4 regions of the Staphylococcus sp. aM genome follow, and region 1 is predicted to be linked to each of the others. Evidence: predicted binding sites of a transcription regulator. Region 1 holds the regulator's gene; each other region holds the start of a gene.
The links. The regulator Rex, encoded in region 1, represses fermentation and respiration genes when NADH is low (regulators of the CRP and FNR family bind a similar motif). The targets are predictions, from matches to a motif close to TTGTGAAATATTTCACAA.
Positions count from the first base shown of each region.

Region 1 (8,610 bases):
CCATTATAAATCCTCCTTACGTCGTTTGCGTTTGTTGTTTAACTGTTGTTTGTTGTTTTTTAGTCGATTGTTGTAATTGTTTCATAGGTTTAATAAAAATAAAGTAACTCATAAACCATACACCTAGAATCATTGAACCTAAGCCAATCCAACCTTGCCAACTCATTGTTGCCGTTTCAACTAAACCGTTACCGATTGAGCAACCACCTGCAACAGAGGCTCCAAAGCCCATTAAAATACCACCTATTGCACTATTTCTAATTGTTTTCTTATCTGGTAAACGCCATTTGAATTCTTTTGAACCTTTAGCAGCAATGTAGGAACCAAGGAATATACCTACAACTAAAAATGCGCCCCAATCAATGAGTTGAGTATTTCCAGTAATTAAGAAATTAACAATATTTGCTGAAGGCGTCGTAATTCCTAATCCATAATCTCTACCAGTAGAACTACTCATTGGCCAAGCTAATAATGCGATTAATCCAACTGCAATTGCTGCTACAAATGGATGATACCTTCTTTCAAATAAATAATGTCTTAAACCTGTATACTTTTGTTTTAATTTAGGAACTGCTACTTTAGGTTTTTTAAGTGTTTTAGTCACCAATATTAAAGTAATAATCGTTATAAGAATGACTAAAATCCAATTTGGAATATGCAATGTATCTGCCATACTAGCATTTTCATTTGTAGGTTGGTTAATTACTTTTAGAACTGGTGATAAAATACCTGTCTTAGTCATAGCACTTGTTAATGCATATAAAATAAGTGCAATCCAACTACCTATTAAACCTTCTCCTGCTCTATAATATGTTCCAGTAGCACAACCGCCTGCTAATACGATACCTATGCCAAAGACAAAAGAACCGATAACTGTACCAACAATTGGAAATGTATGTGCTGGAACATTAACTAAGCCTAAACTTGTTAAAATGAATAAACCAATACTTTGAACTGTAATCGCAACAAGCAAAGCATAAAACATTTTATTACTTTTTTGTACATACATATCTCTAAAACCGCCTGCTAAACAAAAGCGAGTTCGTTGCATTACGAATCCTAATAGTACACCGACAATCAAACCGCTTATAATCATCCAAACCATATTTTCACCCTTTTCCGATATAAATACTAAGTTATTTTACAGGATAAAGTGTTATATTTCAAGTTCACTATCTAAATTAGTTCTCCCAATGCATATCTTTATTGAATGTAGTTTTCACTTTACTAAAAAATAGTACACCTCTTTAAGATGTACTATTAAATATCGCTATTTTAAAGCGCTTGTATTTCATTTATATGATGAACTAACGTTTGTATGTCTTTTGATTTAAAATGACTGAATTTATACCAAGTTTGGTTATAATAAATAAATAATTTATGTCCTAGTAATCCCTTACGTACTTGGTAACGAATTATTTTTTTTACATCAATATCTAAATTTAAAGGATTATGATTTGTATAATATGACTTGAATATTAGTGTATGCTCGTTCAAAACCAATTGTCCGGGAATGTATATCAATGTAGGTAAATGAGCTTTATACATACAACTTACTTGAATCAAAAATTTACCATTCATAAAGAGTCCCCCTAATGACCAATATGCTATTTCATTGATTCATCATAATTTCTCATAAAGAATAGTAAGGACTGTAATTCAATACCTAAATCAATATGATGTACTTGAACATCATTTGGTGTACTTACTCTTGCTGGCGTAAAATTCATAATTCCTTTAATACCAGATTCAACAAGTTCGTCTGTAACACTTTGAGCAACATGTTCAGGAGTAGTGAGAATGACTACATCAATATCTTGTTTTGATAACGTTTGTTTTAAAGTCTTGCTATCTTTAACAACTACACGGCCTACTTGTTCACCGATGACATCTTGATTCACATCAAATGCTTCTGTAATTGTCATTTCATCGTGAATTGAAAAGTTATATGTTAATAATGCTCGACCTAAGTTACCTACACCAACAATTGCAATTTTAATATCATTACTACCACTAATTTCAGCTTTAAAAAATTCAATTAAACTATCTATATTATAGCCATAACCTTTTTTACCTAATTCGCCAAAATATGAAAAATCTCTACGAATCGTAGCTGAATCTATTTGTAATGCTTCGCTAATAGCTTTAGAATTAACACGGTCAATACCTTTAGTTTTTAGATTACTAACAAATCTATAATATAACGGTAAACGTTTTAAAGTTGCTCGAGGAATTTTAACGTTACTTGCCATTTTATTTGTCTCCCTTCGACACTAAACGGTTTCAATTTAATTTTATGTATATATGTTTGCAACAATAAAAATCCAAATAATTGTTTACAATGAATACTTGCTAATTATACATTAATAAAATTTAAAAATAAATATCCTAGTTTCAAGACACAGCTTAATACTGTAAAATAAATATTAATATGATAAACAAATATTTAAACATATCAAACTATATGTATAGTTTATAATGATATCGCATATTTAGAAAGGTGAAGTCGGATGATACTTTTACAACTTAATGACATCTCTAAATCGTTCGATGGTGAAGATATCTTTACTAACGTTGATTTTGAAGTAAAAACAGGCGAACGTATAGGTGTTGTTGGACGAAATGGTGCCGGTAAATCAACACTTATGAAAATCATTGCTGGCGTTGAAGATTATGATAGTGGTCATATTTCAAAGATTAAAAATCTTAAGATGGGCTATTTGACACAACAAATGACACTAGACTCTAACGCCACTGTATTTGAGGAAATGTCAAAACCATTTGAACATATAAAAAATATGGAATTATTAATCAAACAAGAAACCGATTGGTTAGCTGCACATGCAGATGCGTATGATACCCCTACTTATCAAGCACATATGGAAAAATATGAATCTTTATCAAATCAATTTGAGCAACTAGAAGGTTATCAATATGATAGTAAAATTAAAACAGTTCTTCATGGGTTGAATTTTAATGAAGATGACTTTAATAAACCTATTAATGACTTCAGTGGTGGTCAAAAAACAAGATTATCACTGGCACAAATGTTGTTAAATGAACCAGATTTATTATTACTTGATGAACCTACCAACCATCTTGATTTAGAAACCACAAAATGGTTAGAGGATTATTTACGCTACTTTAAAGGTGCAATTGTCATTATCAGTCATGATAGATATTTCTTAGACAAAATCGTTACACAAGTTTATGACGTCGCTTTAGGTAGCGTCAAACGATATATTGGTAATTATGAACAATTTATTCAACAAAGAGATAAATATTATGAAAAACGTATGCAAGAATATGAAAAACAACAGGAAGAAATTAAAAGATTAGAAACATTTGTAGAAAAAAATATTACAAGAGCTTCAACAAGTGGCATGGCAAAAAGTCGTCGTAAAACCCTAGAAAAAATTCAACGTATAGATAAACCTATGATTGATGCAAGAAGTGCCAATATCCAGTTTGGATTTGATAGAAATACCGGAAATGACGTCATGCATATCAAACAATTAGAAATTGGTTATGATGATACCCCTATTACTAAACCTATTAATATGGAAGTATCCAAAGGCGATCACATTGCAATTATAGGGCCAAATGGTGTCGGTAAAACCACTTTGATTAAAACCATTGCTCAAAGACAACGTCAACTCGGTGGCGAAGTCACATTTGGTGCTAATTTGAAAATTGGTTACTATGATCAAAAACAAGCTGAATTCAAATCAAATAAAACCATTCTAGATTATGTGTGGGACCAATATCCAAATATGAACGAAAAAGATATTCGAGCAGTATTAGGACGCTTTTTATTCGTACAAGACGATGTCAAAAAAATCATCAATGATTTATCAGGTGGTGAAAAAGCAAGACTACAACTAGCCTTGTTAATGTTACAACGTGATAATGTACTTATTTTAGATGAGCCTACCAATCACCTCGACATAGATTCAAAAGAAATGTTAGAACAAGCTTTAGAGCATTTTGCAGGTACTATAATATTTGTATCCCATGATAGATATTTCATCAATCAATTAGCCAATAAAGTATTTGACTTAGATCATGATGGTGGCAAAATGTATCTTGGTGACTACCAATATTATATTGAAAAAACAGAAGAAGCTGCTGCTCTAAAAGCTAAAGCGGAAAGTGAAATTGAGTCTACAAATAACCCAAGCACCAAACAGAGATCGACATCATCATATGAAAATCAAAAACAACGTCGTCGCGAACAACGCAAAATAGAACGTGAAATCGAGCAACGTGAAGCTATCATCGAATCATGTGAAGCAAAGATCGAAGACATTGATTATCAACTTACACAACCTGATGTTTATAGTGATCCTATTAAATCCAATGAATTAGCGGAATTAAAATCAAACACCGAACAAGAATTAGAACAAGCAATGATGGAATGGGAAGAATTACAAGAAAAATTATAAATAACTATTATTTTACTAGACATTAAAAAGTAGAGTTTCTACTCTTTAGTGTCTTTTTTCTATCGTTTTATTGATTATTATTAACAATGATTATTGCCTATATGAAAGCTATCCACAGAGTTATCCTAGTTATCCACAAGTAATATGTAACTATTTTTAAAAGTTATTCAGATGAAAATATACTATATCCACAAAAATTAACACCACTTATCCACAAGTTGTGCACTTATTGTTGATAAGTACGCATGTTCCCTATTGACATAACTTCTAACTTCTCATTATTATCATTGATTGTTTCATATTAAATGATATGAAATAATTAAAATAACTATACATAAAGGAGTTTTTCAATGGACGATGTACAGTTATTTTTATTATTTGTATTAGGCGTTATTATTTTAACCACCGTCGTTAGTATTATTACATCAATCGTCAATAGAAGACAGTTCATTAATAAAATTAACGGCTTATGGCCTAATCAAGAAAAGATAGAAAAATTTATTAGGCCAAATGCGAAATATGATTATCAATTTCAAACTTATAGTGATCATTATAATGAACATCAACTTGTCGATGACAAAACTTGGTCTGACTTAAATATGGATGCCTTATTTCAAAGTATGAATTTCAATTTCACAGCACTTGGTGAAATGCGTTTATATGCTACTTTACGTAGGATGTATAAAGTAAACAATAAAATATTACTTAAACGTTTTAAAGAAGATACATCGTTTAGGAATCAAGTTTCATTACGGTTAGGTTTAGTAGGTAAAAGTGTTTATCCCCATTTTCCCGATCAACTCACACCTATTAAGTGTCAAAAAATATTTATGCTAGCACCATTATTACCGATTATCGCTTTAATTTATACATGCTTTGATGCGTCAAATGGCATTCTGATATTCGTCATAGCTTGCATGATCAATATCATTTTATCGGTCAGTTTAAAACGAACATTTGAACAAGATTTAAAAACCATTTTTTATACTGCTTATATTTTAAAACAGTGTTAAAAATCTTACTGAGATAGAGGGAACACCACAAGTAGACGTCAATTTCAATCACTTTAAAACTGCACGTTATTTGAGTGGTATATTAGCCAAAATCGAAACCGTAGACTTAGCATCAGCCTTTGTTTTATTGATTAAAACTATATTTATGTTAGATTATCTAATTTTCCATACTATTCAGCATAGTTACTATAAATACATAAATGAAGTATTAAAATGCTATGATTATATAGGCCATTTAGATAATCATTATGCCATTGCTTTATATCAAGAGACATTGCAAGAATATTGCGAACCAGAAATCATTCAATATAGTAATACTCATCAACAATTATGTAAATTTAATCAACTTGTACATCCATTAATCAACAATGCTATTCCAAATGATTTAAATCTCAATCGAAATATTTTATTAACAGGCTCGAATGCGTCTGGTAAATCAACCTTCATGAAGACTGTTGCACTTAATCTTATTTTGGCTCAAACAATTGACACTGCGACAGCCTCTCAATTTAAATATGTGCCTGGATTAGTATATACATCAATGGCTAATGCTGATGACGTCTTATCAGGAGATAGTTATTTTATGGCTGAACTAAAATCAATTCGTCGTTTATTCAATATTTCTACGGAGAATCAAGTATACTGCTTCATTGATGAAATATTTAAAGGAACCAATACTACGGAACGTATTGCCGCTTCCGAATCAGTATTAACCTATTTATCTCATCTGCCTAATTACTACGTATTAGCAGCAACTCATGATATTGAATTATCAAATTTATTAAATATATCTTTTACAAATTACCACTTTAATGAATCAATTAAAGATGATTCCATTGCGTTTGACTTTAAAATCAAACCGGGTAAAGCTAATACAAGAAATGCAATCGAATTGTTAAGACTGACACAATTTCCTTCTGATATTTATGAACGTGCCAAACAACAAGTTAAGGATATATAATAAAAAGTCAGTAGTACGAGAATATATTTAATCTCGCACTACTGACTTTTTAATTATGATAAGGTTTCAATTGAAAAATCTTCAATATCAATGTTATTTTTTCCGTTCATTGACATATCACTACGAATGCCTGCTAAATAAAGATAATGACCTGCTGCACCAATCATCGCTGCATTGTCAGTACATAATTTCGGTGTAGGTATGGTTAATTGAATTTGATTGTCTTCACATTGTTTAGCAATACTTTCTCTTAGCCCACGATTACTTGCCACACCACCAGCAACGATTAATCGTTTAACATTATACGCTTTGCAAGCATGTATAGCTTTAGTCGTTAACACTTCAACAACACTGTTTTGGAAGCTTGTAGCAACATTTTCTGGTACAATCTCTTGTCCTTTTTGACGTTGATTATGCAATTGATTAATAACTGCGCTTTTTAGCCCACTAAAACTAAAATCATAACTTCCCTTTTCTAACCAAACTCTAGGAAATTGATACGTATCTTCACCTTTAGCTGCTAATTGATCAATTTGAGGTCCACCTGGATAGGGTAAATCAATGGTACGTGCTACTTTATCATATGCTTCACCTACAGCATCATCTCTTGTTTCACCTATGACTTCAAAATTTAAATGATTCTTCATATAAACCAATTCTGTATGACCACCAGAAACGATTAAAGCCATCAATGGAAATGTTAACGGTGTTTCTAAATGATTCGCATAAATATGTCCTGCAATATGGTGAACTGGTATTAACGGTAAATCATATGCAAATGCAAGTGCTTTTGCCGCATTAATACCTATGAGCAACGCACCTATAAGTCCAGGCCCTTGAGTTACAGCAATAGCATTGATATCATTCATAGTCACATTTGCAGTTTGTAAAGCGGTATCTATTGTCGTCGTAATCCCTTCGACATGGTGACGACTAGCAATTTCAGGTACTACACCGCCAAAGCGCTTATGACTTTCAATTTGGCTTAACACTGTATTAGATAATATTTCTGTACCATTTTTTATAACACTTACACTTGTTTCATCACAACTTGTCTCTATTGCTAAAATTAATGTCTGTTGCTTATTCACGTAAATTCACCCACATGACTAATGCATCCTGCCCTTCTCCATAATAATTTTTTCGTTTTCCACCAAATTGAAAACCTAAATTTTGATAAACATGTTGAGCGACTGTATTATCCACTCTTACTTCTAAACTCATTACATCACATTGATGACTTGCATAATTCATGACATATTTTAATAACAATTGTCCTAAACCATATCCTCTAAAATGCTCTGAAATGGCAACTGTTGTAATTTGTGCTTGATCAATGACAACCCATAACCCTAAATATCCAATAATCGCTTGATTAAATTCTATAACAAAATAATTAGCAAACTCATTCTTTTCGATTTCATGATAAAATGCATCAATTGACCACGAACTATCATTGAAACTGCTTCTTTCAATGTCAAAGACTGCTGGAACATCATCTTTATTCATTCTTCTAATATTTAATTGTTCTTCTGTTGGTCTATCCAATTTCTTTCCGCCTCAGTTATTTTATGATATTTAGGAACAAAACTATGGATATCAGTGGGCTCGGTAATTAAATTTTTCATGACTGACGCTTGTGGTAATTGATTAATCCCCTCACCATCTATTAAATGTGCTAATTTAACTGTATCTTCACCGATATATACATAGGGTTGATTAAGTTCATGTAATTTCTGCTTCAAGTCATTAATTGAAATATATTGATCATCTAATACAGTTTCTAATAACCCATTTTTTTGTTGATATATCCCTGCATATACCGCTTCACGTCTTGCGTCAAAAATGGGTACTAAAAGTTTGTTATTCTCGTTAATAGTTGCTGCCAAAGCTTTTAATGACGAAACGCCATATAATTTACAATTTAATACGTAGGCAAGCGTTTTAGCAGTCGTCACACCAATTCTTAATCCAGTATATGAACCAGGACCTTCAGCAACTACGATACCATCGAGATCATTTTTTGACATACTACTTTCATTAAATAAACGTTGAATCATAGGCATTAGTTGCACTGAATGATTCGTCTTTGTATTGTTGGTAATTTCAGCAAGAACATCATTGCCGTCTGTTAATGCGACAGACAAAGGCTGATTGGACGTATCTATCAATAACAATTTCATTGTTCTAA
Region 1 is NZ_CP121447.1:861,117-869,726, reverse strand. It holds gene P7F85_RS04200 (sulfurtransferase TusA family protein) at 1-4, opposite strand, end outside; gene P7F85_RS04195 (YeeE/YedE family protein) at 17-1,105, opposite strand; gene P7F85_RS04190 (hypothetical protein) at 1,276-1,581, opposite strand; gene P7F85_RS04185 (redox-sensing transcriptional repressor Rex) at 1,608-2,252, opposite strand; gene abc-f (ribosomal protection-like ABC-F family protein) at 2,511-4,445, shown strand; partial or broken gene P7F85_RS04175 (MutS-related protein) at 4,796-6,419, shown strand; gene tsaD (tRNA (adenosine(37)-N6)-threonylcarbamoyltransferase complex transferase subunit TsaD) at 6,473-7,510, opposite strand; gene rimI (ribosomal protein S18-alanine N-acetyltransferase) at 7,503-7,967, opposite strand; gene tsaB (tRNA (adenosine(37)-N6)-threonylcarbamoyltransferase complex dimerization subunit type 1 TsaB) at 7,940-8,602, opposite strand; gene tsaE (tRNA (adenosine(37)-N6)-threonylcarbamoyltransferase complex ATPase subunit type 1 TsaE) at 8,599-8,610, opposite strand, start outside.

Region 2 (8,610 bases), 340 kb from region 1:
CCTAAATATCTCATTCGACCTGTACAAGTTTCTGAGCAAACTGTAGGCATGCCTGCTTCAATTCTAGGAAAACAAAATGTACATTTTTCAGCTTTATTCGTTTTCCAGTTAAAATAGACTTTTTTATAAGGACATCCAGTCATACAATAACGCCATCCACGACATGCATCTTGATCAACCAAAACGATGCCATCTTCATCTCTTTTATACATAGCACCTGATGGACAAGACGCAACACAGCTTGGATTAAGACAATGTTCACATAATCTTGGTAGATACATCATAAATGTTTCATCAAATTGAAACTTGATATCTTCTTCTATCTTTTGAATATTAGGATCTTTAGGCCCAGTCACATGACCACCAGCTAAATCGTCTTCCCAGTTAGGTCCCCATTCAATATCCATATTTTCACCAGAAATAACAGAGTAGGCTCTTGCTACTGGAGAGTGTTGACCTGCCTTAGCTGTTGTTAAATGCTCATAGTTATAATTCCAGGGTTCATAATAATCTTGAATCAATGGCATATCAGGGTTATAGAAAATCTTTCCAAGTGCTATTTTAGACCACTTACTACCAGATTTAAGTTGTAATTTCCCTTTCCGATTCAATACCCAGCCGCCTTTATAGTGCTCTTGATCCTCCCAACGTTTGGGATAACCTGTACCAGGCTTTGTTTCAACATTATTAAACCACATATATTCTGCACCAGGTCGATTTGTCCATGTGTTTTTGCAGGTAACGCTACAAGTGTGACAACCTATACATTTATCTAAATTCAACACCATTGCTATTTGCGCTTTAATCTTCAAGCCAATTGACCTCCTTCATCTTTCTTACTGCTACATATACATCTCTTTGATTTCCAATTGGTCCATAATAATTGAAATGATAACTAATTTGAGCATAGCCACCTATGAGTTGTGTTGGTTTCAAATGAATTCGTGTTGGTGCATTGTGTGAACCACCTCTAGTATCAGTAATTTCAGAACCAGGTGTTTGAATATGTTTATCTTGTGCATGATACATAAACATAGTACCTTTAGGCATTCTGTGTGAAATGACAGCTCTCGCTGTAACGACACCATTTCGGTTATATACTTCTAACCAATCGTTATCCTGAATGTCATGTTCAACTGCATCCTCATCAGAAATCCATACTGTTGGTCCACCTCTAAATAACGTCAACATATGTTTATTGTCTTGGTACATAGAGTGAATATTCCATTTGCCATGCGGTGTTAAGTATCGCAATATTAAAGTGTCAGTACCGCCTTTAATTTGCTTATCCTTAGTACCAAATACCATTGGTGGTAATGTAGGTTTATAAATAGGCAAACTTTCTCCAAATTGTTGGAAAATCTCATGATCAATATAGTAACTTTGACGACCAGTTAACGTTCTAAATGGTACGAGTCTTTCTATATTTGTTGTAAATGGTGAATAACGTCGTCCATTTTTATTTGAGCCAGGGAACACTGCTGTTGGAATAACTTCTCTAGGTTGAGAACCAATATTTAAAAATGTTATTTTTTCAGACGCACGTTCACTTGAAATGTCAGTTAGCGTCATACCTGTTTGTTTTTCTAAATCTTGATAAGATTTTTGTGATAATTTGCCATTTGTAGCTGATGAAAGATTTAACATTGCATCTGCTACATTTCGAGCAGAGTGAATTCTAGGTTTATCATTTTTGATAGATTTAGGATCTTTATCATTCCAAGTCCCTAGCATACTTTTTAATTCTTCGTATTGTTCCTTCACGCTAAAACTAACACCATGCGCCCCTACTTTATCTGTCTCTAATTTCGGTCCAACAGAAACATACTTATCATAAATTAATGTGTAATCACGTTCTACGATGGTAAAGTTAGGCATTGTTTTACCTGGTATGGCATCTATCTCACCTTTAGACCAATCTTTTACTATACCTAATGGTGTGGCTATTTCTTGTTTAGAATCATGACCTAATGGTGTTGTTACGACATCTTTATATGTACCTGGTAGATAATCCTTCGCCATTTCTGACACTACTTTAGCGAGTGTTTTATAAATATCCCAATCGGATCGAGACTCCCACAATGGATCTATGGCTGGATTAAATGGATGAACATAAGGATGCATATCAGTAGAAGAAAGGTCATGCTTTTCATACCAAGTTGCTGCTGGTAAAACAATATCTGAATATAATGGCGTCGCTGTCATTCTAAAATCGAGCGATACGAGTAAATCTAATTTACCTGTTGTTTCTTCTCTCCACTGAATTTCATCAGGTTTATCATCTTCGTTTGGTGATGCTAATAATCCTGATTTTGTACCTAATAAATGTTTCATAAAATATTCTTGTCCTTTAGCAGAACTAGAAATTAAATTAGAACGCCATACGAATAATGTTTTAGGATGGTTTTTTCTTAAATCAGGATCTTCTACTGCAAATTTTGTTTCCTTCGTTTTCACTTCATTAATCGCACGTTGTAAGATGGCTTCATTTGAATCATCACCATTTTCTTTGGCTTCTTCAGCGAATAACAAACTATTCTTATTAAACTGTGGATACGAAGGCAACCAGCCTAATTTAGCTGCTGTCACATTGTAATCAGCTGGATGTTGATGTTTTATATGCTTCGCTAAAGGTGATTTCAATTTATCAACATTTGATTCTTCATACTTCCATTGATCTGTTGCGAAATAGAACCAACTTGTCCCATTTTGTAAGCGTGGAGGCCCTTGCCAATCTTTAGCAAATGCAATCGTATTCCATCCTTCGATGGGTCGACATTTTTCTTGTCCAACATAGTGTGCCCAACCACCACCATTGACACCTTGACAGCCACATAACATAACTAAATTTAAAATAGAACGATAAATTGTATCGGAATTAAACCAATGGTTGATACCAGCTCCCATAATAATCATTGAGCGTCCTTCTGTGTCTATAGCATTTTGAGCAAATTCTTTTGCAACTTGAATGACTAGGCTAGATTTTATACCTGTAATGTTTTCTTGCCAGGCAGGCGTATATTTAGAATGTGCATCGTCATATCCCGTTGCTTCTAATTCATGATTAAAACGTTTGATACCATATTGACTTATCATCAAATCATATACAGTAGTAATATATCTTTCATCACCATTAGCTAATTTAATCTTCTTAGTAGGTATAGGTCGTTCAAAGACACCGTCGCCATTGCTATCAAAATATGGAAATTGAATTTGTTGTAATTCAAAATCACTTTCATCCATGGATAGACTAGGTTGAATATCATTGCCTGCTTCATCTTCTAATTTAAGATTCCATTGTTTACCATCTTCCCAGCGTTGCCCCATCGTACCATTTGGAACAACTAGTTGATTTGATAAGTTATCAAATAACACAGGCTTCCATTCTCCGTTTGTTGTATCTTGTCCAAGATCACTTGCTCTTAAAAATCGGCCTGCTTTCAAACCATTTTCATCTTGATCTAACATTAATATAAAAGGCATATCTGTATATTGTTTAGCATAATTAATAAATCGTGAATTAGGATTATTGATATAATATTCTTGTAAAATAACATGTGTCATTGCTTGAGCAACTGCAGCATCAGTACCTGGATTAGGCGCCAGCCAATTATCTGCAAACTTTACATTTTCAGCATAATCTGGTGCGATAGAAATGACTTTAGTTCCTTTATATCGTACTTCTGTCATGAAATGTGCATCTGGAGTTCTTGTTAATGGTACGTTTGAACCCCACATAATCATGTAAGCAGCGTTATACCAATCACTTGATTCAGGGACATCTGTCTGTTCCCCCCATATTTGAGGTGATGCTGGTGGCAAATCGGCATACCAATCATAAAAACTCAACATTTCTCCACCCAACAAATTAATGAATCGTGCACCAGCTGCATAGCTCACCATAGACATCGCTGGAATAGGCGTGAATCCTGCTATTCTATCTGGACCATCTTTTTTAATGGTATATAGTAATTGAGCAGCGATAATATCAGTTACATCTTTCCAATTTGATCGTACATGACCACCCATACCACGCGCTTGTTTATAACGTTTGGCTTTTTCTTCATCTTCTACAATAGATGTCCATGCAGCAATTTTGTTTCCATGATTTTCTTCAAGTGCTTCTTGCCATAATTCTAAGAGCTGCCCTCTGATATAGGGATATTTAACTCTTAATGGACTATATTCATACCATGAAAATGAGGCACCTCTTGGGCATCCTCTCGGTTCATATTCTGGCATATCTGGACCACAACTAGGATAATCTGTTTGTTGATTTTCCCATGTTATGACGCCATTTTTAACAAAAACTTTCCATGAACAAGACCCAGTACAATTCACGCCGTGGGTAGTTCTCACTTCTTTATCGTGACTCCAACGTTCACGGTACATTTTTTCCCATTCTCTGCTTTTACTTTCAAGTACTGACCAATTACCATTAAACTTTTCAGTTGGTTTAAAAAAATTCAATCCAAATTTGCCCATAAATATCCTCCTAGACCTTTACTTCATCTATGCGTTCCAATCTTTTCAATTAGATTGTACATTTTTTCACAATATTTATATATTAGGGAATGTCCTAATTGCACTTATAAATTCCCTACTACAAAAAAGCAGTGCCTATTCTAGATAGACACTGCTTTATCATTAATATTCATTTTGTGCTTATAATTCAATAAACTGATGTGTATACTGCTTTAACACTGATTTGTATAATGCTTGTTGAGAATAATGATACGTCTCATCTACTTCTATCATGCATCCATAACCTTGCTCATATAGTAATTCACATTTTTCTAATGCTTGGTTTCTATCGCCTTTTACAATATATATTTTTTCTTTATTCTTAGTCTTAATTTGGGGTTGTGAATAGCTGATGATATCTCCAATGATACAAATGCCTGGTAATCCTTCTACTTTATACTGGTTTAACTTTTGTTCGATATTACTTATATTTCCAGTCAATACTTGTTCATCAAAAAGTGAGGCACGGAAAACAATTGCGATTGGGTAATCATACGATGTATACTGTCTGATTTGCGAAATAATTCTAGGTAGTCGTTTAACCCCCATATAAACAGCTAGCGTTCCTTTATTTATTAATGTACTGATATCAATGTCATTATCTTTTGAATCCTTAAAATGACCTGTTGAAAAAGTAACGTTTTTAGCTATACTTCTCATTGTTAGACCTAAGTTCATGGATTGTGCTGCTGCACTTGCCGATGTTATCCCCGGCACTATTTCAAAGTTGATATTTAATTCAACTAAAGCTTCTACTTCTTCTTGGACACGTCCAAATATAGCAGGGTCGCCTCCTTTAAGCCTAACCACATGATGATGTTTACTTGCCGCTTCAATCATTTTTTGATTAATGGCCTCTTGTTGAATATGTTTAGTATATGGTTTCTTACCAACATCAATGATTTCTATATCTGGTTTAGCATATTGCAATATAAAGGGATTAACCAATCTGTCGTATAATATAATATCTGCATTTTCAATGAGTCTTTGCGCTCTTTTAGTTAATAAATTAGGATCACCAGGACCTGCACCTACTAAGTAGACAGTTCCGTATCGATTTAAAGGCATATAAAAATATCTCCATCTACGACTTCTACTGGATACGTTTCTACACAACCAGTATCTGGTTCCTGAACATCACCTGTCTTAAGATCAATTTTTTGGTCATGTAAAGGACAATAAACATAGTTTCCACTAACAGTACCTTCTGACAAAGGCCCCTCTTTATGAGGACAAATATTATTGACTGCAAATATCTCTCCTTCATTTGTTAAAAACAAACCAATCTCTTTATCGTTTACGAATACTTTCTTACCAATTAATGGTGTTAACTCATCTATACGGGACACTTTAATTTTCTCCATATGTTTCATGATTAAACCCTCTCAACTTCAAAGATTTTTTGTGATGCTTTATCATTTACGATTGCTTGCCAAGGTTCCTCTTGGATCGCTTGTTTCGCTTCCATCACTCTATCGAAAAGTGCTTGTTGACGTTCGGGGTCTAACAATACTTCTTTCACATTTTCAAAACCAAGACGTTCTAACCAAGGCGCAGTTCTTTCAGCATATATTCCAGTTTCACGATAATATTGCATCAATGCACCACAAATACGAATCACTTCATCTTCTGTTTCTACAGTAGTTAGTAATTGTCCTTTTGTTACTTCAGTACCGCCATTACCTCCGATATAGAGTTGGAAACCATTTTCTACTGATATCACACCAAAATCTTTCACACCAGATTCTACGCAACTTCTAGGGCATCCTGATACACCCATTTTGAATTTATGTGGGGTATCAATATATTCAAATGTTTTCTCTAATCTAATACCAAGTTGAGTCGTATATTGTGTTCCAAATCTACAGAATTCTTTACCAACACAACTTTTAACTGAACGTGTTTTTTTACCATAAGCTGAAGCAGAACGCATGCCTAAGTCTTCCCATACGCTTGGTAGTTCTTCTTTTTTCAATCCATATAATCCCACACGTTGAGATCCTGTAACTTTAACAAGTGGTACATTATATTTTTTAGCGACTTCCCCTAGTCTAATAAGTTGATCTGCATCTGTAACACCACCGCGCATTTGGGGGATGACGGAGAATGTACCGTCATTTTGAATATTTGCATGATAACGTTCATTGGCAAATCGTGATTCTTTTTCATCTTTATGCTCATATGGATATATCATGTTCAAATAGTAGTTGATAGCTGGACGACATTTTGGACATCCATTTTTATCTTTGAAGTTGAGTACATGTCTCACTTCTTTAGATGTTTTGAGTCCTTTTGCTCTAATTTGAGTAACAATTTGATCTCGTGATAAATCCGTACAAGCACATATACCAGTTGGTTTAGAGGCTATAAAATCATCACCTAATGCATATTGTAGAATGTCTGCGATTTGGCCTTTACATTTCCCACATGAATTTCCTGCTTTAGTCATTTTTGTAACTTCAGCTACAGACGTTAATCCGTTTTTAGTAATCGCTTCTACAATTGTGCCTTTATTGACACCATTACAACCACAAATTGTTTCGTCATCTGCCATATCCTCAATAGATACATTGGCAGCTTCTCCACCTTTTGTTAATAAAGAGACCAACGTATAGTCTTCGATAGATTCGTGCTTTTTCATCATGTTATAGAAGCGAGAACCATCATCTGTATTCCCATATAACACTGCACCGACAACTTCTCCATCTTTTAAAAATACTTTTTTATAATTATTATCGATACTATTAAATATCTCTATACCATGAATATCGTCAGTTTCTTCAATAATACCTGCACTATATAAATCACACCCTGATACCTTTAAAGAGGTAAATGTAGTAGAGCCATGATAACCATTAGTTTCCTTATTTGTTAAATAGTCTGCTAAAACGATACCTTGTTCATATAATGGTGCAACTAAACCATATACTTTACCTTCACATTCTGCACATTCTCCCACAGCAAAGATATTTGGATCATTTGTTTGCATAAATTCATTAACGATAATACCTCTATTAACGTCTAAACCAGCCGCTTTAGCTACCTCAGTATAAGGTCTAATACCTACCGCCATAACAACTAAGTCCGCTTCTAACACACGTCCATCTGCTAATCTAACGGACTCAACATCTTCATGACCGAGAATTTCTTGGGTATTCGCTTGTAATTCAAATCGCATACCTTGTTGTTCCAAATCATTTTTTAGCATTTGACCTGCTTTTCGATCCAATTGCATTTCCATAAGCCATTCTGCTAAATGTACTACGGTTACCTCCATACCTTGGTCTAATAACCCTCTAGCACATTCTAATCCTAATAGGCCCCCACCTATAACAATTGCTTTATGTTTAGTTTGAGCTATCTCCATCATGCGTTTAGTATCATCAATTGTTCGCCACCCAATAACACTTGGTAAATCAGATCCTGGAATAGGTAAAACAAATGCTTTTGAACCTGTGGCAATTATACATTGATCATATTCAAAGGATTGCCCACTCTCAGTTAAAACTGTCTTTTTTTCTCTATCTAATATCGTCACTGGATCGTTATTAACCAATTTAATGTCATGTTCTGCATACCAGTCATATGAATTCATGATTGTTTCTTCTACAGTCATTTTATTTTGTAAAATATTAGATAACATGATTCTATTATAATTTGGATAGGCTTCTTTACCGATAATGGTAATTTCAAAACGTTGCGGATCTCTATCCAAAATTTCTTCGATAGTTCTCAAACCAGCCATGCCATTTCCTATCATCACTAATTTGTTTTTAGTCATATATATGCCCCTTTATCACTATAGATAAGTTATTTAAAGGATTGGATATAAAGGCACATGTTGTTATTTTTAAAATTGGAGTGCTTCAAGACGTTCTCGTATAATAAGTCTCAATGCGTCATCAAAATTGATTGACGGTGTAATGTGTAGTTTACAATGAATATCCATGTCATCAATGAATCGTTTTACTTTATTGACCAATCTTCCATCAAATAAAAAGAGTGGCACGATAATTAATTCATCATATTGTTTTGATATCTCGTCTAAATCATTCCTGAATGTTAAAACGCCATATAAAGCTCTTG
Region 2 is NZ_CP121447.1:519,225-527,834, reverse strand. It holds gene narH (nitrate reductase subunit beta) at 1-812, opposite strand, end outside; gene P7F85_RS02380 (nitrate reductase subunit alpha) at 802-4,485, opposite strand; gene cobA (uroporphyrinogen-III C-methyltransferase) at 4,666-5,592, opposite strand; gene nirD (nitrite reductase small subunit NirD) at 5,583-5,897, opposite strand; gene nirB (nitrite reductase large subunit NirB) at 5,900-8,305, opposite strand; gene P7F85_RS02360 (sirohydrochlorin chelatase) at 8,375-8,610, opposite strand, start outside.
Region 2: P7F85_RS02380 (nitrate reductase subunit alpha) is a predicted target of Rex. The motif match lies at 4,540-4,557, and genes of this name have one in related genera.

Region 3 (8,610 bases), 930 kb from region 1:
AATGGCGTCTGATTATTTACAATACGTAAAGATTCATTACGGCTGACAAATAAATGTGAATCATTATGAAGTAACGCACCAGGTAGTAAACCGATTTCAGTTAAAATTTGGAATCCATTACATACACCTAGTACTGGTTTGCCTTCTTTAGCCAATCTTTTAACTTCATTGATAACCGGCGCTACGCTTGCCATAGCACCTGATCTTAAATAATCTCCAAAAGAGAATCCACCAGGAATAAGTACACCATCAAATCCTTCTAATGTTGTCGTTCTATAATCAACATATTCCGCTTCAACACCTGATTTAATCGCTGCATTATACATATCTCTATCACAATTTGAACCTGGAAATACAAGAACAGCAAATTTCATGTTATGCATTCTCCTTTTCATCAATCACTTTATAGCTATATTCTTCAATAACAGTGTTGGCAAATAGCTTTTCACTTAATGTTGTAATAATATTATCAACCGCTTCATCAGTTGCTTCATCAACTGTCATGTATAATACTTTTCCTACTCGAATATCATTAACTTGTTTATATCCTAAATCATGAACTGCTCGATTTAATGCTTGACCTTGTGTATCTAAAACTTGAGGTTGTAAAGTGACATGTAATTCAATTGTTTTCATTATTTTAAATCCTCCAATTTATTTAAAAATGATTGATATGTTTCAATTAATGAGCCCGTATCATTTCGGTAGACATCTTTATCAAAATTTGTATCTGAATATTTATCCCATATTCTGCATGTATCTGGTGAAATTTCATCAGCTAGTAAAATTTTTCCTTCATTTGTAATTCCAAATTCAATTTTAAAATCTACAAGTCTTAATTCCATTTCATCCATTAGTTGAACAAGTACTTTATTAATATCGAGTGCCATTGATTTTAACGTTGAAATTTGATCATCATAAGCAATGTGTAACAACTTAATATGGTCTTCTGTAATCAATGGATCATTTAATTCATCATTTTTATAGAAAAATTCAACCAAAGGCACATCAAAGAGATACCCTTTTTCAAATCCAAGTCTTTGTGTAATAGAACCTGCTGCAATATTTCTAACTACCACTTCTAATGGAATAATTTTCACTGATTCTACTAACTGTTCTGTATCGGATAATTGCTTGATAAAATGACTTTTTAAACCATTTTTTTCTAAGTATTCAAAGATAATTGAAGTAATACGATTATTAAGTTTTCCTTTTCCAGACATGGCATCTTTTTTAGCACCATTGCCTGCAGTGACTTCATCTTTGTATTCAACACGTAACTCATTGGGTTTATCCGTGGAATATATTTTTTTAGCTTTACCTTCATAAAGTAATGTCATTTATTGGTCTCTCCCTTCAAAACGCTTCAACATGTCCTTTTCAGTGTCATCGATTCGGTTCGTTAATATAGTCATATGTCCCATTTTTCTATTTGGTTTACGCTCAGATTTACCATAAATATGAACGTGCCATTCAGGATGCGCTGCAAATTCATCTTCCAATAAATCTAAATCTTTACCTAATAAATTCATCATGACAGCAGGCTTTAGTGTTTCTATTTTGTCAGGCAAGGTTTGACCAGTGACTGCTAAAATATGAGTGTCAAATTGTGAATAATCACATGCTTCAATTGAATAATGTCCAGAATTATGAGGTCGAGGTGCGATTTCGTTAACATACAATTGATCATTGCAATCAATGAAAAACTCAACTGTAAATGTTCCTATAAAGTGGACAGTTTTTATTATTTTTTCAACTTCTCGTTTAGCATTCTCGATTTGATTACATCTCGCAGGGACTATGGTTTTGAATAAAATTTGATTTCTATGTTCATTTTCTTGTAGTGGGAAGTATGTGATTTGTTGATGATTACCGATAGTCACAGTAAGTGACACTTCTTTTTTAATATTTAAAAATTGTTCTGCGACACATTCCTGATTTGATACTAATTTTTCAGCTTCTTTAATATCTTCTTCAGATTTAACTAATATTTGACCTTTGCCGTCATAACCACCGAAACGTGTTTTAACAATAAATGGATAGCCAAGTGTATTAGTAGCCTTTGATAAATCATCTTTATGTTTAATTGAGGTATATGGAACAATCTGTGTTCCTGCTTGTTCTAAAGTTTGTTTTTCAGTTAAACGATCTTGAAGTAATTGTATGGCTTGATAGCCTTGAGGAATATTATATTTTTCAGTAAGCGTCTTAAGTTGTTCAGCTGATATATTTTCAAATTCATAAGTAATGACATCCGAACTTTCACCTAGAAGATGCAGTGCACGTTCGTCATCATAATTCGCTTCTATAAATTCATGTGCCACATATCTACATGGACAATCAGAACTTGGATCTAAAACAATCACCTTATATCCCATTTTTTGAGCTGATTGTGCCATCATCTTACCTAATTGACCACCACCAATAATGCCTATGGTTGAGCCAAATGATAGTTTATTGAAGTTCATTTTGCATTTCCTCCACTTTTTGTACCAATGTTTTTTCATAATTTTCCAAATTTTCACGAACTGACGAATTACTTATACCTAATATTCTTGCAGCTAGTATCCCAGCATTTTTAGCCCCTGCTTTACCGATTGCTGTCGTCGCTACTGGAATTCCACCCGGCATCTGTACAATCGACAATAGAGAATCCAATCCTTTTAAACTTTTAGATTCAATAGGAACACCAATAACAGGTAATGTGGTCATCGATGCAACCATACCTGGTAAATGCGCTGCACCACCAGCTCCTGCAATGATTAAATCATAACCGTTGTTACTTGCATGACTCGCAAAATCTACCATTAAATGAGGCGTACGATGCGCTGAAACGACTTTCTTTTCATACGGAATTTCAAATTGTTCAAGCATTGTGCAACTTTCGCTCATAATTTCCCAATCGGAAGAACTACCCATAATGACTGCTACTTTCAAGATGTACACCCTTTCAAAACTTTGGATTTATTTGTCGTTAAGTTGTATATTACAGATATAGCATAACAATCATCAAATGCTTTTTCAATCAAAAATCGAACTTTAATAAGAAATTTTAATTAAATTTACGTCTTTTAGCTATTAAGTTATGTAAATTTAATGTTAAAGTTAAGTTATTGGAAAAATAGGAGGAGATATTGTGGTAGCAAAATTATTAGATGGTAAACAAATCGCTAAAGATTATCGTCAAGGTTTAAAAGATCAAGTGGAAGTACTTAAATCTAAAGGATACACACCTAAATTATCCGTAATATTGGTCGGTAACGATGGTGCAAGCCAAAGTTATGTTAGGTCTAAAAAGAAAGCAGCAGAAAAAATTGGAATGATTTCCGAAATCGTTCATTTAAGCGAAGATACTTCTGAAGAAGATGTATTATCAGAATTAGAACGCTTAAATAATGATGATTCTGTCAGTGGCATCCTAGTTCAAGTACCTCTTCCAAAGCAAGTTAGTGAACAAAAAGTATTAGAAGCAATTAATCCAGAAAAAGATGTGGATGGCTTCCATCCAAGTAATATTGGTAAATTATATATTGATGAACAAACTTTTGTACCTTGTACACCATTAGGAATTATGGAAATATTGAAGCATGCTGACATTGATATTGAAGGAAAAAATGCTGTGGTAATTGGTAGAAGTCATATCGTAGGTCAACCTGTATCTAAACTATTACTACAACAAAATGCAACTGTGACAATCCTACATTCAAGATCTAAAGACATGGCTAGTTTCATTAAAGAAGCTGATATCGTTGTCAGTGCAGTTGGAAAACCTGAATTAGTTACTAAAGATATGGTTAAAGAAGGCGCGGTTATCATTGATGTAGGTAATACTCCAGATGAAAATGGCAAACTAAAAGGTGACGTCGCATTTGACGAAGTAAAAGAAGTCGCAAGTGCTATTACACCTGTACCAGGTGGTGTTGGTCCATTAACAATTACAATGGTACTGAATAATACTTTACTTGCAGAGAAAATGCGTCGTGGTATTGAATAATTATAAAAAAGCAGAAGGCGTTGGCCTTCTGCTTTTTTATTCTATTTATACTGCTACACTCAATTTTGGAATAAATGTTTCGTAATGAATTTTAGATTCATCTATATTTAATTCTTTTAAAGCTTTAATCATTGATTGAATGAATGATTTCCCACCGCATACATAAATTTCCGTATCATTGTCGATCCATTGTTTTAATTGTTCACTACCAATATAGCCGTTTTTATTTTTATCGTATAAGTCATACGTTGCTTGCGTGTTCTCATTAGCAATAGCAGTTAATAATGATGAGAACGGTGCATCGTCCATGTCATTTGTTACTTGTATAAATCGAGCTTCTCCATTGTCATTTACTACTTCATTAAACATAGATACGAGTGGCGTTACGCCTATACCAGATCCTAGGAACAACTGTCTGTTACCCTTTTCAACAACATGAAATGGCCCTACAGGAGCTGTCAAATTAATATTGTCCCCTTCTTGAAATTCATCATGTAAAATTGTAGATACTTCACCTTCATGTTCTGTAGTTACATCTCTTTTCACCGCAAAAGTAAGATGATTTTTATCGCCTTTTACAATTGAATAATGTCTTTTAGCTCTATAAGGCATTTTTTCACTACCTACATCGACGGTAATATATTGACCAGGTACAAACTGACTTAAATCATATTCACCCGAAGAGACTGTGAAAGCTTTAATATCAGAAGAGACTTGTTCTATGGTTTCAACTTTAAATGGCTGGAAGCCGTCCCATAGCATGTCTTTATAGATATCTTTTTCAACAGAAATGAATATGTCTGCAATTTCTTGATAAGCTTTTTTCCATGTTTTAATAATTTCATGGTCGTCATCTAATCCAACAACTTCTTTTATTGCTGCAATTAAGTTTTCACCAACGATATCGTATCCTGCTGGTGGTACTTGTAAAGCGCAATGTTTATAAGCGATTTCTTTTACTACAGGTAGGATAGCTTCAAGATGATCAATATTAACCGCTGCGGCTAACACAGATTGAGCTAATGCAGTAGATTGTAATCCACGCTGTTGATTTGTTTGATTAAACATGTTTTTTAGTTCAGGATGTTGTTTAAACATGCGTGCATAAAAATTCGAAGTAATTTCTACTCCTTTATCTTGTAATACTGGTACTGTTTCTTTTACTACGTCTTTTTCTCTTTCACTTAACATTATTTCCACTCCCGGATAACTCGTATTTAAAACCAAAACTTTTTACACTGTCATTCTAAACCTTAACTATGTAGTTAATCAAAGAAATGTTAAATTGTTCACATAACGTTCAATTTACATAATTTTAATTATTTATTTCTTATTATATGTATTAAATATCTAATTAATCAGGTATATTAAGACTATAGTATGATGTATTATTCTGAAAATTAACGTATGATATACATAAATCGTAGTTGACTAACATTCGGAGGTTATTTTATGAACAAACTAATTCAGTCACTATCAGCAATCGGAGTATCTGCTACTTTAGTCACACCTAATCTAAATGCCGAAGCGACAACTAATTCGGAACCTCAATTAAGAGGCGTGAATGACATCATCATCGAAAAAGGTGAAGATTATAACCTACTTCAAGGCATAAGTGCTTATGATAAAGAAGATGGTGATTTAACACATAAAATCAAAATAGATGGCGATGTTGATACTACTAAATCAGGTACATATGAGGTTAAATACAAAGTCACAGATTCAGACGGTGCTCAAAAAACTTCAATTAGAAATATTAAAGTCAAATAATATTTTATATTTAGTTGAGATTAAATTCTCAACTTTTTTTATTTTCTGAATATCTTCAAATTATCTATCTAAAAATGCATTATTTATTGCAATTTCACAAATTTGTCCTTTTTCACAAAATGTACACACAATTTTAACAAATCTTACAATCCCCGTCATATCTCAAATTTTTTTAAATTTTTTGCTTATATCAATAATTTTTTTCTTTTAGGTACTTGTAAATATTGTGTAATAAACTAAAATTAGTGGTAAGCCCTACATTTGTAGTATTAGGAGGTCAAAAAAGTGTCAAAATTTAAGTCTTTGCTTCTAATGGTCGGAACACTAATTTTACTTAGTGGTTGTTCGAACATTGAAGTTTTCAATGCAAAAGGGCCAGTAGCAAGTAGTCAGAAGTTCTTGATCATCTATTCAATTATCTTCATGCTTGTTATTGTTGTCGTTGTTCTTGCTATGTTCGCATTCTTTATTTACAAGTATAGTTACAATAAGAATGATGAATCTGGTAAGATGCACCACAATTCTTTAATTGAAACAATTTGGTTTGTGGTACCTATCATTATCGTTATTGCTTTAGCAATTCCAACTGTTAAAACATTATACGATTATGAAAAACCACCAGAAAAAGACAAGGACCCACTTGTGGTTTACGCAGTAAGCGCTGGTTACAAATGGTTCTTTGCCTACCCAGATCAACACATCGAAACTGTTAATACATTAACAATTCCTAAAGATCGTCCAGTCGTATTCAAGTTACAAGCTATGGATACAATGACAAGTTTCTGGATTCCACAATTAGGTGGTCAGAAATATGCCATGACTGGTATGACTATGAATTGGACATTAACAGCAGATCAAACAGGTACTTTCAGAGGTAGAAACTCAAACTTCAACGGTGAAGGTTTCTCACGTCAAACATTTGATGTTAACTCTGTAAGCCAAAGTGATTTCAACAAATGGGTGAAAAAAGCTCAAAGTAAGAAAACGTTAGATCAAGATACATTTGATAAACAAATCTTACCAAGCACACCTAACAAAGAATTAACGTTTAATGGTACTCATATGGCGTTCGTTGACCCTGCAGCTGATCCTGAGTATATCTTCTACGCATACAAACGTTATAACTACGTTCAGAAAGATCCTAACTTCGTTGACGAAAAAGATCTTTATAAAGATGTAAAAGATAAACCAGTGAAACCAGCACGTAAGGTTACTATTTCAAACGCTAACTACAAACGTCATGGTATGACACCAATGATTCTTGGCAACAATGAAAAATACGACAATGAATTCAAGAAGAAAGAAAAACACAATTCTAAGGAAATGGAAAAAATTTCCAAAGAAGCAAAAGACGATAGTCCGTCTAAAAAAGATGATCATGGAGGTGGACATTAATGAATTTTCCATGGGATCAATTAATCGTTAAAGGTAACTGGATGATTACAATGGCACAAATTGGTGCGCCATTCTTAGTTATCGGCCTTATAGCGGTAATTACGTATTTCAAATTATGGAAATATCTTTATAAAGAATGGTTCACATCCGTAGACCATAAAAAAATCGGTGTTATGTATTTAATCTGTGCCGTATTAATGTTCGTCCGTGGTGGTATTGACGCGTTACTTATTCGTACGCAATTAACTATTCCAGATAACAAATTCTTGGAATCAAATCACTACAATGAAATTTTCAGTACGCACGGCGTTATCATGATTATATTCATGGCTATGCCATTTATCTTTGGTTTATGGAATATTGTTGTTCCTTTACAAATTGGTGCACGTGATGTTGCCTTCCCTGTAATGAACAACGTAAGTTTCTGGCTATTCTTTGCTGGTATGATTTTATTCAACCTATCATTTATCATAGGTGGATCACCAGCTGCTGGTTGGACAAACTATGCACCACTTGCTGGTGAATTTAGTCCTGGTCCAGGTGTTAACTACTATCTAGTTGCAATTCAAATCTCCGGTTTAGGTACTTTAATGACCGGTATCAACTTCTTTGTAACAATCTTAAGATGTAAAACACCAACAATGAAGTTTATGCAAATGCCAATGTTTACTGTAACAACATTCATTACTACTTTAATCGTTATCTTAGCTTTCCCTGTATTAACAGTGGCTTTAGCTTTAATGACAGTAGATAGAGTGTTTGGAACAGCATTCTTTACAGTTGCAGATGGCGGTATGCCTATGTTATGGGCGAACTTCTTCTGGGTATGGGGGCACCCTGAAGTATATATCGTTATCTTACCTGCATTTGGTATTTACTCTGAAATTATTCCAACATTTGCGCGTAAACGCTTGTTCGGTCATCAAAGCATGGTCTGGGCAACTGCTGGTATCGCGTTCTTAAGTTTCTTAGTTTGGGTTCACCATTTCTTCACAATGGGTAATGGTGCTTTAATCAACTCATTCTTCTCAATTTCAACAATGTTAATCGGTGTACCTACCGGCGTTAAGCTATTCAACTGGCTATTAACATTGTATAAAGGTCGAATTACTTTTGAGTCACCGATGTTATTCTCATTAGCATTCATCCCTAACTTCCTATTAGGTGGGGTTACTGGTGTAATGTTAGCGATGGCATCAGCTGACTATCAATATCACAACACTTATTTCTTAGTAGCTCACTTCCACTATACATTGGTTACTGGTGTAGTATTTGCCTGCTTAGCTGGTTTAATCTTCTGGTATCCAAAAATGATGGGCTACAAATTAAACGAAACGTTAAACAAATGGTGCTTCTGGTTCTTCATGATCGGATTTAACGTTTGTTTCTTACCACAATTCATCCTTGGATTAGATGGTATGCCACGTCGTTTATACACTTATATGCCTTCT
Region 3 is NZ_CP121447.1:1,792,480-1,801,089, forward strand. It holds gene purQ (phosphoribosylformylglycinamidine synthase I) at 1-374, opposite strand, end outside; gene purS (phosphoribosylformylglycinamidine synthase subunit PurS) at 376-636, opposite strand; gene purC (phosphoribosylaminoimidazolesuccinocarboxamide synthase) at 636-1,340, opposite strand; gene purK (5-(carboxyamino)imidazole ribonucleotide synthase) at 1,341-2,507, opposite strand; gene purE (5-(carboxyamino)imidazole ribonucleotide mutase) at 2,455-2,937, opposite strand; gene folD (bifunctional methylenetetrahydrofolate dehydrogenase/methenyltetrahydrofolate cyclohydrolase FolD) at 3,137-3,994, shown strand; gene P7F85_RS08845 (globin domain-containing protein) at 4,040-5,185, opposite strand; gene P7F85_RS08850 (DUF5011 domain-containing protein) at 5,447-5,764, shown strand; gene qoxA (cytochrome aa3 quinol oxidase subunit II) at 6,050-7,159, shown strand; gene qoxB (cytochrome aa3 quinol oxidase subunit I) at 7,159-8,610, shown strand, end outside.
Region 3: qoxA (cytochrome aa3 quinol oxidase subunit II) is a predicted target of Rex. The motif match lies at 5,808-5,825, and genes of this name have one in related genera.

Region 4 (8,610 bases), 330 kb from region 1:
TGAATGACAAAGATTTAGATACACCTTTCACAATTGAATTATAATTATAATGTGAGTTTGGGACACAATTCCAAAATAATAGCACAAAGATGATTTAAAGTTTAGAATCATTTTTGTGCTTCTTTTATATTTATTATGAGGTTTACACATGTAATTTAATCCATGCCACTAAACTCATTTAATGAAGTGCTTATGTAAAAAAGGAATCACATGACTTAATACGCACACCAATGGAAGCTCAAATACTTATTTGTCAATATTTTTACGTTAATGAACCACAAATACGTATATTTTATGAATTTTTCAATTAATAATAAACACTTATATTTTGAATTTAATTGCAAATTACTCTAATTTTCTGTATAAATGAAATAGAAAACAACAATACTAAAGGAGAATATATAAAATGAAGAGTAAAAAAGGACTTGGTTTTGGTCTTATCGCAATTATGTTAATTGTATGTATTGTTTTAGTTGTCGTAATGATGGCTGGTGGCAAGAAAGAAACATACTATGGCGTTATGAAAAATGATACTACAATTGATAAAATGATTAGTGAAAAAGACGAAAAAATTGAAAAGAATGTTAAACTTCCTTCAGATGCAAAAGTATCTGTTAAAAAAGAAGATTTCGTTATGATTACTAAAAATGAAAAAACTGGCAAAATTGCAAAAGTGAAAAAAGTAGATCATGATGATGTACCTCACGGATTAATGACTCAAATCCATGATATGGGACATATGCATATGTAGTTAAAAAGGAAGCAAGTCCTGATGACTTGCTTCCTTTTCTTTGTATATATATTTGTCGTATTCTCATAAGTCTAACCATTAAAATGGAAGTACGTTTAAGGATCACAGTAGCTTGCGCTACTGCGTAAGAAGTACTAACCATTAAAATGGAAGTACTTCTTTAAATGCATAAGGGCCCCTAATCGCTAATGCGATTTTCTTCTTCGGTTCGCCTTAGCTTGCGCTAATGCATAAGAGCCCCTAATCGCTAATGCGATAAGGGGCTCTAAAAATGTCAGATTTGTTATTTTATAGTGATTTTAAATACTCTTGGCCTTGTTTCTTATCATATAAGTTTTCCCATTTTGCGATAACTACAGTTGATAAAGCGTTACCCATAACGTTAACGACTGTACGTACCATGTCTAATAAACGGTCAACTCCTATGATTAATGCAAGTCCTTGAGCTGGTAATCCCATTGCACCTAATGTTGTTAATAAAACAACGATTGAAGTACCTGGAACTGCCGCCATACCTTTTGATGTAAGCATTAATGTTAACATTAACACAATTTGTTCTGTTAACGTTAAATGCATACCATACATTTGTGCGACGAATAAAGCAGCGATTGACTGATATAATGCTGAACCGTCTAAGTTAAATGTATATCCAATTGGTATAACAAATGATGTAATTTCTTTTGGTGAACCAAATTTTTCCATCTTTTTCATCATTACTGGTAATACAGCTTCTGAGCTTGATGTTGAAAAGGCTAAAAGAATTTCACTTTTTAGTATTTTCATAATTGAGAAAATACTTATGCCACACATTCTTGCTACAATTCCTAATACTACAACTACAAAGAATACCATCGCGAAGACGACAACTAATACAAGTTTAAGTAGAGGAAGTAAAGCTGATGCACCAAATGTAATAATTGTTGTACAAATAAATGCAAAGACACCTAATGGTGCTAATTTTAAAATTTTGTTAATCATCCAGAAAACTGCTTCTAATGTACCATTTAAGAAAGATTTAACTGGTTCTGCTTTTTCACCGATGGCAGCTAAGCCTAAACCGAAGAATACAGCAAAGAAGATGATTGGTAATAATTCTCCTTTAGTTAAAGCTTCAAAAAAGTTTGTAGGTACAATGTTTACAATGGTATCAATAAAATGGTTACCATATGTAGATTGTTCTGCAGCGTGTGCAGATGATTGATATTTAGAAATATCGCCCTTTGGTAGTTTTGATGGATCAAGTCCAGAACCTGGTTTAAACAAGTTACCGAAGATAATCCCAAGACCAATAGCGATTGTTGTTATAATCTCAAAGTAAAGTATTGTTTTCCATCCATAGCGACCTACGGTTTTCGACTCCCCTACGTTCGAAATAGATAACGCTAAAGAACAGAACACAACTGGAATAACGATCATTTTAATTAAATTTAAAAAGACGTCTCCAAATGGCTTTATGTAGTTAGCCGCTTCTTCATTTCCATATAATATAAGTCCAACGACAACACCTAGAACCAACGCAATTAATACTTGCACTGGAAGGCTAATTTTTCTCTTGAATAGAGCCATATTGCAAACTCCCCTTCATCTGACATCACTTAATTATATCAGATAACTTAAAAATAGCTATAATTTTTTAAATAACAAATACAAATAATTGTGTTGAAATTTCTAAATAATTGTGAAACCAGAGTATTTTACTACGGTTATTTTTTTCACTTTCATTGTTATAATCATAATTCTAGCCTAATATCAAACTTACACAATAAGAAAAAAAGGTTACCGATTTTTTCAATCGATAACCTAAAATTATTTAGATTAATTTGAAGGTTTATAATTTTTATTAAAGTAATTGTGTTTGGCACTTTTTAAACTTTTCTTAGTTTCAGTATCAAAACCTTCTGCAAAGATACCTTTTCTTGTACTTATCGGCTGTATGACATAAGTTACTTTAGGCTCGTCTTTATAAATAACTTCCTTATAATAGACACCTTTTTTAGCGCTATACAAAGTTTCTTCTTTTTTTATCTTATCTTTTAAATGATGTTCTTTAAGATAACTATCGACCATTTCAATATTTTTATGGCCTTGATATGTTTTAAGTGCGAAGAAAAATGCAAATGCTAAAACTAATGAAATGATTAATATAATAGCGATTCTAATTAATTTCTGTTTCCTACTCATTTTATAGACTCCTTTTGCCTTATCTTAATTAGTATGAACGAAAAGCATACATTTTTAAAGTCTTATAAAACTTTTGTAACAAAATATTCTTATCTGAATTTTGCACTTAAAAATTTTGTTCAAGTTTATTATAGATATTGTCTAACATCTTCAAGTGGTGAACGTACTGAGTCATGTGCTTCTTGTGCACCTTTACCTACTGCAATAGCTACCACAGGTACAAAACGCTCACTATCTAAACCTAACACGTCTGCAATATTAGCTTTATCAAATCCACCGATTGGATTCGTATCATAGCCATGAGATTTAGCTACAAGCATGAATTGCATAGCCATTAAACTACTATCAATATTGACGATATCTTTCATACCTTCTCTAGATAACCCTTTATAATGAGGAAGGACCCAACTTAACATTTTATCTTTAATTTCTTCAGTCATATGTTTCTTACTTACTGCGTCACTATAAATTTGTTCAGCTTTTTCATAATTTTTCAAGTCACCAAAAACAATAATCATCGCGGACGATGTATTCACTTGTCTTGAGTTCATCCCAAATGAGGGTAAGATTTTTTCTTTACCTTCATCCGAATCTACTACCATTATTCTCCACGGCTGCATATTTACGGATGATGGTGCCTTAGTTGCTTTTTGAATCATTTCATCCATTTCTTCGTGACTAATTTTATATTCAGTATCAAATACTTTTACAGATTTTCTTCCTTTTAATACATCATCAAATTTTGAGATTCTTTCCATTAAGTTCTCCTCTTTCTTTATAAGTCGTTTGATATTTCAAAACAATTAATTTTTATTATAATTTTGTAATTTTTAAATGAAAAGCAATTTGCCTATATCACTTCAAACGGCACTTGACAAGTCATACACTTCATAATATTGTTAGCTTAACAAGGAGTGATTTAATGTATGTAGAAAATAGTTATTTAAGCAAACAATTATGCTTTTTATTCTATGTTTCATCAAAAGAAATAATCAAAAAGTATTCTAGTTATTTAAAGGAATACGAACTCACGTACACTGGTTATATAGTGCTAATGGCGATTGAAGAAGATGAGAAACTTAACATCAAAACTTTAGGTGATAGAGTTTTCTTAGATTCAGGCACTTTAACACCATTACTAAAAAAATTAGAAAAGAAAAATTACGTTGTTCGAACTCGTGAAGAAAAAGATGAAAGAATTCTTCAAATTTCACTGACAGATCATGGTAAAAGTATTAAAAAACCATTATCTGAAGTGTCATTAAAAGTATTTGGCGAATTTGATATCGACGTTAACGAAGCTAAAGAATTAATCAACCATCTTCAAATGTTTGTTTCTAAAAACTTTGATAAATCCACGGAAAAGTAATACTTCTATAGAGAAAAAGACAAAAGTAAACTTTCCCTCAACATTCATATCTTTCTTTTATTCATGTAAATCCAAGTTATGTGAACCAATGTTTCATATTGTAAGCTTTTGTCTATATTCTCTAGAACGAGTAATCACTCCATGAATCCTTTTTACTTTACCTCACCCTAAACAGTACATATAATGAATTTACAATTAAATATGATTCAAATTTAGTTAATCAAAAGGAGCGAATAGTATGCCTAGTAACGACTTCTTTAATAATTCATTTTTGAAAAATGACCCTACTGATATGTTTAGAGACTTAGGTAAACAAGTTTTTAATCAGTTTTCAACACAAGCATTTCCAGCTAATTTATATAATGAAAGCGATCATTATTTAATAGAAGCTGAACTTGCAGGCGTTAAAAAGGAAAATATATCATTAACTTTTGATCATCATACATTAACGATTAAAGCTAATAAGTATTTAGAGCCTCATAATGGACAAGCACAATTGAATGAACGCTCTAACGGAGAACTTGTGCGTCGATTTGAATTTGAAGATGTAGATAAAGATTTAATCAAAGCAACATTTGAAGATGGCGTCTTAAATATTCGCTTACCTAAACAACAACAAGAATCTGAAGACGCAACAACTATTTCTATATTATAAATCAAAATATAACACCCTCGTCACGGTATAACCATGATGAGGGTGTTATTTATTTATGCTTCTTTTTTATTTAAATGAACCATTGTGATTAATGCGATAAGTCCAAAAACAGCTAAAAAGATAAATGCTAAATGACTTGAACCAGTCATACCTGTAACATATGTGATTACTAATGGTGGGAAAAAGCCACCAAGCCCCCCCATCATTGATACAATACCATTTGCTGATCCAGCTTCTTTCGCAAAATATGAAGGTACTAATTTAAAAATAAGACCATTACCAATACCTGCACATACACTTATCATTAAACATCCAATGGTAAATAATGCGATGTGATTAGAAAATCCTAAAATTAATGCACCTATAATCATAATGACAAAATCTACCATCAGAACTTTAACTGCATTTAATTTATCACCTAGTATACCTCCGACTGGTCTCAAGAAAGTCGCTAAAGCAATAAATATACCTGAACGAATACCTGCATCTACTTTATCTATACCAAAATGTTGTACAAGATAGTTTGGCAAAAATAGTCCAAAGGCTACAAACGCACCAAATGTAATAAAGTACCAAAGACTTGTATAGTATAGTTTATAATTTTTAAATAAGATTTTCATTTGAGCTATTAGTGGCACTTTTACTTTAGGCTCACGATTATCCCCAAATATAAACATTAATACTGCAAATATAGCAATAATAACCAAATAACTTCTAACCGTTGCTTGCCAACCAATAATCCCTGCAATTGGCGGTGCTAAAAAGGATGAAATGGCTGTCCCTATATTTCCCATACCATAGATACCATTTGCTAATCCTACTTTATCTTTTGGAAAATATTTTGGAATTGATGTAACACCTACAGAGAAGATGGCACCACCAACACCAAGAAAGAATCCAGATATCATCATCATTTTTGGTGATTGTGCTTGTCCTAAAAAGTAAATTGGAAATAAAAGCACTATAAAGCTACAGAAAAACACCCATTTGGCTCCAACAATATTAGTTAAATAACCAAAAGGGACACGTAATATTGATCCTAAAATTACGGGTATTGCTAAAATAATGGATAGTTGTCCCGCTGATATTTTAATGTCTTGAGAAATAAACGGCATTAATGGAGAAATAATACTCCAAGCCATAAAACCAACCACTAAGCTAAGTGTTTGTAATGTGAGTTGAAATCCACCTTTTGTCTTGTCCATATTTTCACCCTCGTCGAATTCATTTATTTATTAGTACTATGTGGGCCTGCCTTTTAATAGCAGTATTAATGAACATAGAACTAATCTTAATTTGATTTTATCTACTTTGTGAAAAACTGAACATTAGGATAATCCCTTATTTATATAAGTAATTCCCCTATTAATAGGATCACAGTAGCTTTCACTACTGCGTAAGAGGGTGAAGAACAGAAATTTTACATTTCGTCTTTCTTCCCCGGCACATGATGACTAGGTGAGTTACAAGTATCACGTAGTAACTTACCAGTCATCCACTGCCCCTAACCATTAAAATGGAAGTACTTTTAATGTGTGTTTTATGTGCTTCTACTGTTTTCACTGATACAAATAGTTTTTCTGCTATTTCTTTATTACCGTAGCCTTTTGCTATTAATGGCAATATCTCTAATTCCCTTTTGGATAACACTTTGAATGGATCTGATGTATCTGTATATTCCTGATTACTACTGTTTACAAATTCATTGACTAATGAGGTTGTTAATTTCATATCCACATATGTCTCACCATTATAAACCGTTCTAATAGCAAGCAATAGTTGTTCATCAGGTGCGTTTTTCAAAATATAATCTTTCGCACCGTTCCTCAATACATGAAATAAATACTCTTCATCATCATACATCGTTAAGATTAAAATCTTAGTTTCAGGAAAACTTTCATGAATTTTACTCGTTGCGATAAGTCCAGATTCACCTGGTGGCATACTTAAGTCCATTAATAGCACATCAGGTTTAAACTCCATGACTTTTTGATAGGCTTCTACACCATCAGGAGCGGTAGCAACTACTTCCATATCCTCTTGATAATTCAATATCATAGAGAAACCGGTTCTAACAACTGCATGATCATCGGCAATAACTATTTTCAACATTATTCCCCCAAAAATTAATTTACAGTGGTACTTCTAAAGTAATAATCGTTCCTTTACCTATATGCGTTTCTATGTTTAAATTCCCTTCAACAAGTTCTGATCGCTCTTTCATTCCATATAACCCTAGTCCAGATCCTCTTGGCTTGGAAGATGGATCAAATCCTTGTCCTCGATCAATAATTTCAGCGATTAAAGTCAATTCATTTTGCTGAATAGTGACTTCTACTTCACTAACACCAGCATATTTTAAAGCGTTATATACAGCCTCTTGAACAACTCGATAAACGACTGTTTCCACTTCACTATCAAATCGATGATTGACAATGTTAGAAACATAATTGATTTGCATACCATAATTTTCTTCGAATTGTTTAAAATACGATTTAAATGCTGCCTCTAGTCCTAAATCATCAAGGGATGCAGGACGCAATTCAACTGATAAATGTCGGACATCATCAACGAGTTGTGACATTAATCCTTCAATATTTTTAACATCATCTAATATCTTCTCTTTATCTTGTTGATATTTTAACAAACGTAATTGAACATCAATATTCAACATTTCTTGAATAACACTATCATGTAATTCTCTAGATATACGCTTACGTTCATTTTCTTGTGCAGAAATTGTTTTTCTCATCATTCGACGTTGATTCATTTTTTCTTGTCGTTCAATTTGAGGTGCAACATCTTGCAAAGTAAATGCGTTGATGCCTTTAACCGGATCAATTGTAATGTAAGAAGCTGTAAATGGTGCGATTTTTCTGTTTTTTGTTTTCATAAATACTTGGAATTGAGAGTGATGAGGTTGTTCTACATCTAAAAAGCAATCTTTGCATGACTGTAAGTCATACTCATTCGTGTAACCCTCGCATCGTCTGCATATCGCATTTGTCATCGCACTATAATTTTCTTCTTCCGAAATGACCTCTTTAGCTGCTTCATTCATTGCTATGACTTTTCCGTTATTATTTACAAAAACAATCTTCTCATTTGTACTTTCAAAATAACGTCTTAACAACACTTCAAGTTGTTCATTATTAACCGTCAAGTTAATCACCTAAATTTCTTCATTAAATATCCCTAATTGTTCATAAATATCTATATCATACACATTTATTGGTAATGGTTTATGATTTCTTTGGCCAAACAACATGACACCATACACTTGTTGTTGATACCAAAGTGGAATCGCTATGACCGCGGTTAAATTTTCACCGAGTAATATAGGAAACTTAACCTTTTCATCAGGTGTTAAAGCCATGTCTACATTAGCAATTACCATTCTCTTTCCCGTTTTCATCACATTACCAGCTAGACCTCGCCCTTTACGCAAAATAATCAATTTATATCTATCATTCTTATTGCCTGACACATATTGCCATTTTATAGGTGAAAAGGTGCTCGCTGATTCATAAAAAGCTAACGCTGCAAAATCAAAACCTTGTTCTAATCTAATTCTATCAATATTTTCTTGAAAATTTTGGCTTTCAAACATTGAATCTGGCATCATACTATTTCCACCCTTGAATTACTATAGTT
Region 4 is NZ_CP121447.1:529,807-538,416, reverse strand. It holds gene P7F85_RS02450 (pyridoxamine 5'-phosphate oxidase family protein) at 1-44, shown strand, start outside; gene P7F85_RS02445 (DUF4889 domain-containing protein) at 407-751, shown strand; gene P7F85_RS02440 (cation:dicarboxylate symporter family transporter) at 1,040-2,317, opposite strand; gene P7F85_RS02435 (DUF3139 domain-containing protein) at 2,567-2,932, opposite strand; gene P7F85_RS02430 (nitroreductase family protein) at 3,061-3,690, opposite strand; gene P7F85_RS02425 (MarR family winged helix-turn-helix transcriptional regulator) at 3,855-4,301, shown strand; gene P7F85_RS02420 (Hsp20/alpha crystallin family protein) at 4,540-4,956, shown strand; gene P7F85_RS02415 (nitrate/nitrite transporter) at 5,010-6,161, opposite strand; partial or broken gene P7F85_RS02410 (response regulator transcription factor) at 6,487-7,065, opposite strand; gene nreB (nitrate respiration regulation sensor histidine kinase NreB) at 7,088-8,119, opposite strand; gene nreA (nitrate respiration regulation accessory nitrate sensor NreA) at 8,129-8,581, opposite strand; gene narI (respiratory nitrate reductase subunit gamma) at 8,603-8,610, opposite strand, start outside.
Region 4: P7F85_RS02415 (nitrate/nitrite transporter) is a predicted target of Rex. The motif match lies at 6,268-6,285, and genes of this name have one in related genera.